Regions from separate parts of the Streptomyces sp. NPDC001401 genome, predicted to be linked through region 2. Evidence: riboswitches for the same ligand, from Rfam matches in the RefSeq annotation. Region 2 holds a riboswitch; the other holds the start of a gene.
What was found. Region 2 has a riboswitch for glycine ahead of gcvP (aminomethyl-transferring glycine dehydrogenase). Riboswitches for the same ligand answer to the same signal wherever they lie in the genome.

Region 1: linked by a shared signal. The riboswitch ahead of gcvT (glycine cleavage system aminomethyltransferase GcvT) and the one ahead of gcvP (aminomethyl-transferring glycine dehydrogenase) in region 2 are both predicted to bind glycine.

The regions. Positions count from the first base shown of each region.
Region 1 is NZ_JBIAWI010000008.1:79,429-82,829, reverse strand. Features, by position in the region: gene ACFY10_RS25945 (enhanced serine sensitivity protein SseB) at 1-569, opposite strand, end outside; gene ACFY10_RS25940 (AAA family ATPase) at 637-1,311, opposite strand; glycine riboswitch at 1,509-1,613, shown strand; gene gcvT (glycine cleavage system aminomethyltransferase GcvT) at 1,763-2,881, shown strand; gene gcvH (glycine cleavage system protein GcvH) at 3,013-3,390, shown strand.
Region 2 is NZ_JBIAWI010000021.1:189,990-193,390, forward strand. Features, by position in the region: gene gcvP (aminomethyl-transferring glycine dehydrogenase) at 1-1,773, opposite strand, end outside; glycine riboswitch at 1,950-2,045, opposite strand; gene ACFY10_RS46010 (PRC-barrel domain-containing protein) at 2,159-2,536, shown strand; gene ACFY10_RS46015 (DNA polymerase IV) at 2,588-3,401, opposite strand, start outside.

The sequences.
Region 1 (3,401 bases), on a different contig from region 2:
CAGCGGCGGGCCGTGACGACCACGCCGGTTTCCGCGAACTCGGCGGAGGCCGCGGCGAGGAAGTCGATCGGGTCGTCCTGCCAGTCCGGTTCGAAGAGCTTGACCCGGCCGCCGGAGGCGGGGCCGTCCAGCGGGGTGCGGCCCACGCGGCAGAGTTCGGCGACGGCGGACGGCGGGAGCGGGACACCGACCACACCGTCCGGGTTCACGGCGAGGCCGACCTGCGGGGGCAGTCCGCGGGCGAACTCGACGGCCGGGGCGACCGTGAACGACATGTGGGAGCCGACGACCTGCCGGAACTGCTCCTCGGAGCTGAAGACCGGAACGTATGCCTGGCCCTCGATCTCCAGCGTGGGCAGGTCGAGGGGGCCGCTGTGCGGGCCGCCGCCGCTCGGCAGCGGCACCCAGACGAAGCTGCGGCCGAGCACCTCGATGATCCGGCCGCCCGCCGAGGGCATGCCGAGGGAGGCCGACAGCACCTCCTCCAGCTCGTTGCCGGGCCATCCGCCGTGCGGATGGGGGTGCGCCTGCATGGGAAAGTCCGCGGGGAGATCCGCTGGGAAGTCCATCTGTCCGACCGCCTGCTGTGAACCACTGATGTGGCCAAAAGGCTATCGGGTGAAGACGCGCAGAGCGTCAGCCCGTGAAGCCGATCCTGCGCAGGACGTCCGCCGCGTCCCGGTCCAGCAGCACCGCCGAGCCGACGCCCTCGGGCAGGTCGCCCCGCTCCACCGCGCGGATCAGACGGGCCGCCGCCGTGCGATGACGCAGGAAGGCGTAGCGCGAGACGCCCCGGCCGCGCTCGCGCTGGCCCTCCAGGGCCGTGCCGGGCGTGACGTCGAGCAGCAGCAGATGCAGGGTGCCGCCGCGGCGACGGGCCTCGCGGGCCAGCCAGCCGCGCACCCAGGCCTGCGTACCGCAGTCGTGCACGACGACGCCCTCGCCGCTGCGCAGGGCGCGGCGCAGTCCCGCGTAGTGGGCGAGGCGGACCAGCGGCCGGTAGACCGCGTACGGCAGGAAGCGGGACGCGCGGGCGTCCCAGCGGTCTCGGGCGTCCTGGGAGTCGATGCGGATGCCGCGGACCGCGCGCTCCATCAGCGTGGACTTGCCGCTGCCGGGCAGGCCGGTGATCACCACGAGGTCACGGGGGCCGAAGAGCAGGGCGTGCGGGCTGTGCCCCGAGCGGTCGCGCAGGTCGCGGACCACGGGTGCCGGGAGGGCGCCGCACGCCTCCCCGGCCGGGGCCGCGGGCTGCTTGGGCAGCGCTACGGCCGAGATCGTGGCGTATGCCGTGGTCCTGTTCACCGTGATCGTCCTCCCTGCGGGGTCAGGAAAGGTTCTCCCCATCGAATGTAAAGAGAAGGTAATGCACGATCTCTCGCGGTTCCGTTCGGTTCCGGCCACAGCCCGGTTACAAAGGGAGGGGTCGAAAAGGAGGTGCCGGAGCGGCCCTGCCGGATGCGGACGAGGCGTGCAATGATGTGCGCGCCAACTGCATACCGGCCGTTCGAATCCGCGCGGGAGAGTCCCCAGCAGTACGTGTGTGTCGCTGGGGCGCCGAAGGAGCAAGTCCCTCCCTTGAATCTCTCAGGCCCCGTTACCGCGCGGGCGAGGCACATCTGAAAAGCGGGCCGCTGCGTCAGCGGCTCCACCCAAGGTGCAAGCCAGAAGCCACACTCGTGGTCATGGCGAACCTCTCAGGTTCCGATGACAGATGGGGAGGAACGACCTCGCCCGTCATGCCTTGGGAGACGACCGTCCGATGAGCAGCACCGCACCCCGTCACACCGCGCTCGATGCCCTGCATCGCTCGCTCGGCGCGACGATGACCGACTTCGCCGGCTGGGACATGCCCCTGCGCTACGGCTCCGAGCGCGACGAGCACATCGCCGTACGTACGAGGGCCGGTCTCTTCGATCTCTCGCACATGGGCGAGATCACGGTGACCGGGCCGGAATCGGCCGCCCTGCTGAACTTCGCCCTCGTGGGCAACATCGCCTCCGTCGGCGTCGGCCGCGCCCGCTACACCATGATCTGCCGGGCCGACGGCGGCATCCTCGACGACCTGATCGTCTACCGGCTCGCCGAGACCGAATACATGGTGGTTGCCAATGCCTCCAACGCCCAGGTGGTGCTGGACGCTTTGGTGGAGCGTTCGGCCGGCTTCGACGCCGAGGTGCGCGACGACCGGGACAACTACGCGCTGATCGCCGTGCAGGGCCCCGAGTCCCCCGGCATCCTCAAGTCGCTCACCGACGCCGACCTCGACGGCCTGAAGTACTACGCCGGCCTGCCCGGCACCGTCGCCGGCGTCCCCGCCCTCATCGCGCGCACCGGCTACACCGGCGAGGACGGCTTCGAGCTGTTCGTCGCCCCCGGTGACGCCGAGAAGCTGTGGCAGGCGCTGACCGATGCGGGGGCGCCCGTCGGGCTGGTGCCCTGCGGGCTGTCCTGCCGGGACACGCTGCGCCTGGAGGCGGGCATGCCGCTGTACGGGCATGAACTGTCCACCTCGCTCACGCCGTTCGACGCCGGGCTCGGGCGGGTGGTGAAGTTCGAGAAGGAGGGCGACTTCGTGGGGCGCGAGGCGCTCCGGGAGGCGGCCGCCAGGGCTTCCGAGAACCCGCCGCGAGTCCTCGTCGGCCTGGTCGCTCAGGGCCGCCGGGTCCCGCGCGCCGGGTACCCGGTCGTCGCGGGCGGCGAGGTGATCGGCGAGGTCACCTCCGGCGCCCCCTCCCCGACGCTGGGCAAGCCGGTCGCGATGGCGTACGTCGACGCGGCGCACGCGGCGCCCGGCAGCGAGGGTGTCGGTGTGGACATCCGGGGCAGTCACGAGCCGTACGAGGTCGTGGCGCTGCCGTTCTACAAGCGCAAGAAGTAGACACTGACCGACACTGGGCGAGGGCCGGCTCCGTCCTCGGACGTGACCCCGCGCACATTTTCCCTGCTCACACGCGTTTTCAGCAGTCCCCCATTCATCAGCACTCCCCCGCGTACAGGAGAATTCAGGCCATGAGCAACCCCCAGCAGCTGCGTTACAGCAAGGAGCACGAGTGGCTGTCGGCCGCCGAGGACGGCGTCTCGACGGTCGGCATCACGGAGTTCGCGGCCAACGCGCTCGGCGATGTCGTCTACGCCCAGCTTCCCGAGGTGGGCTCCGCCGTGACCGCGGGCGAGACCTGCGGCGAGCTGGAGTCGACCAAGTCGGTCAGCGACCTGTACTCCCCGGTCACCGGTGAGGTCACCGAGATCAACGAGGACGTGGTGAACGACCCGTCGCTGGTCAACTCGGCCCCCTTCGAGGGCGGTTGGCTCTTCAGGGTCCGCGTCACGGAGGAGCCGGCCGACCTGCTCTCCGCCGACGAGTACACCGCCCAGAACGCCGGCTGAGGAGCCGTAGA
Region 2 (3,401 bases):
GTTCGCCCGGTGATATCCGCGTACGGCGAGCAGCCCGGCCAGCTCCCCCTGCGATCCGGCGTTGGGCTGCAGGGACACCTTGTCGTACCCGGTGACCTCGGCGAGCCGCTCCTCCAGCTCACGGATGAGCGTCAGATAGCCCTGCGCCTGCTCGGCGGGCGCGAAGGGGTGCAGCTGCCCGAACTCGGGCCAGGTGACCGGCTCCATCTCCGTGGTCGCGTTGAGCTTCATGGTGCAGGAGCCCAGCGGGATCATGCCCCGGTCGAGCGCGTAGTCGCGGTCGGCGAGCCTGCGCAGGTAGCGCAGCATCGCCGTCTCGGAGCGGTGCTGCCGGAAGACCGGGTGGGTCAGGTAGTCGTCGGAGCGCAGCAGACCGGCGGGAAGGGAGTCCTCGGTCGCCGCGTCCAGCGCCTCGATGTCGCCCTCGACCCCGAACGCGGTCCACACGGCGCCCAGTTGGGCCCGCGCGGTGGTCTCGTCGCAGGCGATCGACACATGGTCGGCGTCGACGAGGTGAAGGTTGACGCCGTTCTCACGCGCGGCGGCCACCACCTCGGCGGCGCGGCCCGGCACCCGCACGGTGACCGTGTCGAAGTAGGAGCCGTGCACGACCTCGACACCACCGGCCTCGAGCCCCGCGGCAAGGACGGTGGCATACCGGTGGGTGCGCTGCGCGATGCCCTTCAAGCCCTCCGGCCCGTGGTACACCGCGTACATCCCGGCCATGACGGCAAGCAGCACCTGCGCGGTGCAGATATTGCTGGTGGCCTTCTCCCGCCGGATGTGCTGCTCGCGCGTCTGCAGGGCGAGCCGGTACGCCTTGTGCCCGTCCGCATCCACGGACACACCCACGAGCCGCCCGGGCAGGCTGCGCGCGAACTTCTCCTGTACGGCCATGTAGCCCGCGTGCGGTCCGCCGAAGCCCATGGGCACACCGAACCGCTGGGTGGTCCCGACCGCGATGTCCGCACCGAGCTCCCCCGGCGACTTCAGCAGCGTCAGCGCGAGAAGGTCGGCGGCGACGGTGACGAGCGCACCGAGCTCGTGCGCCTGGTCGATGACCGGCTTGAGGTCGCGTACGACACCGGAGGCGCCGGGGTACTGGACGAGCACGCCGTTGATCTCACGCCCGGCGACGTCGGCCGGAATGCCGTCGCTCAGGTCGGCGACCACGACCTCCACACCCGTCGGCTCGGCACGGGTCTCTATCACGGCGATGGTCTGCGGCAGCACGTCCGCGTCGACCAGGAACAGGCCCTTCTTGTTCTTGCCCATGCGCCGGGACAGCGCCATCGCCTCGGCGGCGGCGGTGCCCTCGTCGAGCAGCGAGGCACCCGAGGTGGGCAGCCCGGTCAGGTCGGCGACCATGGTCTGGAAATTGAGCAGGGCCTCGAGCCGCCCCTGCGAGATCTCGGGCTGGTACGGCGTGTAGGCCGTGTACCAGGCGGGATTCTCCATCACATTGCGGAGGATGACGGGCGGAGTGAAGGTCCCGTAGTACCCGAGCCCGATCATGGAATCGAGCACCTGGTTGCGGTCGGCGAGCGACCGCAGCTCGGCCAGCACCTCGGCCTCCGTGCGCGCGCCCGGAAGCTCCAGCGCAGCTGCGTTCTTGATCACATCCGGCACCGCAGCGGCGGTGAGCTCGTCCAGCGAGCCGTATCCGACATGGGCGAGCATCTTGGCCCGCGCCTCGTGATCAGGCCCGATATGGCGCTGCTCGAACGGGATTCCCTGTTCGAGCTCGGAGAGCGGAATGCGATGGGCGGTCATTGCGGAGGCCTCCTGGTCTGACACGACCTTCGAGGGGCACCACGGCGCGGGTGCCCGGACGGCCTCCCCCTCTGTCATCTCAACCTGAGAGCTTCACCGGGTCACCCGAGGGTGCCCGGCTTTCACCGTCGGTGAGAGCGGAAGCCGTCGACACCCGCCCTGCTTTCCAGAGTGACCTCGTCCGCGCGGTACGTGGGCCTGAGAGATTCCGGGGAGGATTTGCTCCTTCGGCGCCTCCGATGATGTCTGGAGGACTCTCCCGCACGGGGTCAGCAGCCGCTGTCAGCCTACCAGCGAGCGCAACATCCGATCCTTCGAGTGGCCGCCATCTCCAATGTGCTCTTTTGTAGTGCTTACGGATGAGTTGCGACCAAGTGGAGGGCCCGTGCTGACCGACATCGATCCGCGCAACCTGATCGGCCGCAAGGCGTTCGACCGCAACGGCACCAAGCTCGGCACCATCGACGAGGTCTACCTCGACGACGCGACCGGCGTGCCCGAGTGGGCGGCCATACGCACCGGCCTGTTCTCCCGGGACGCCTTCGTCCCCCTGGAGCCCAGCGAACTGATCGAGGGCACCCTCCACGTCCCCTTCGACCGGTCCCTCATCAAGGACGCCCCCGACTTCGGCGTCGGCCGCCACCTCTCCCCCGAACAGGAGCTCCAGCTCTACCACCACTACGGCCTCGACATCGCCGCCCCTCCCCCCTTCCCGGATCGCGACTTCGGCAAGCTCGCGGGAACGGAGGACGCGGACGCCTAGCCCACCCATCACACCGCACCCAGCCCCCGTGCGGATCGGCGCCGTCCCCGGTCAGGCACCGATCCCGTCCACGGAAACCTCGGGTCTGCCCTCCACCAACGGCAACGGATCCGCCGGCTCGAGCTGAGGATCGTCAGTCCGAAACGTCCGCACCCGCCCCGGCTCCGACCCCGGCGTCTCGAACCGCACGGTCACCCGCCCGAGCCCACTCCCCTGCACCCACCCGTGCCCGAACTCGGCATGCCGCACATCGTGCCCCGCGGGCCACCGCCGCTCGATCACGACCTGCTGCTCCTCGACGGGCTCCTCGTCCGCCTCGTCCGCCGAATGTTCCGCCCCTTCCCCCGCAGCCTGCGCGAACAGATCCTCCTGCGTGTAGTCGGCCAGCCCGCTCACCCCGACCCCCAGCAGCCGCACACCCCCCGTCGTGTCCACCGAATCCAGCAGCCGGGCGGCAGCCTCCCGCACCACCGCCGGATCGTCCGTGGGCCCCCGCAGCGTCTCGGATCGAGTCAGCGTCGAGAAGTCGTAGCGCCGCACCTTCAGCACGATGGTCCGCCCCGACAGCCCCGCACCCCGCAGCCGCCGTACACACCGGTCGGCCAGCCGCTGCACTTCCAGGCCCACTCTCACCCGGTCATGAATGTCCACGTCGTACGTGTCCTCGACCGACACCGACTTGGCCTCCCGCTCGGCCACCACGGGCCGGTCGTCGTGCGCCAGCGCCATGGCGTACAACGCGTGCCCATGGGCCTTGCCCAGCAGCCGGACGAGCTCGTCCTCACCGGCCTCGGCGATCTCGTCGACCGTGGTGATCCCGGCCCGCCGCAGATGGTCCCCCGTCGCCGGTCCCACCCCCGGCAGC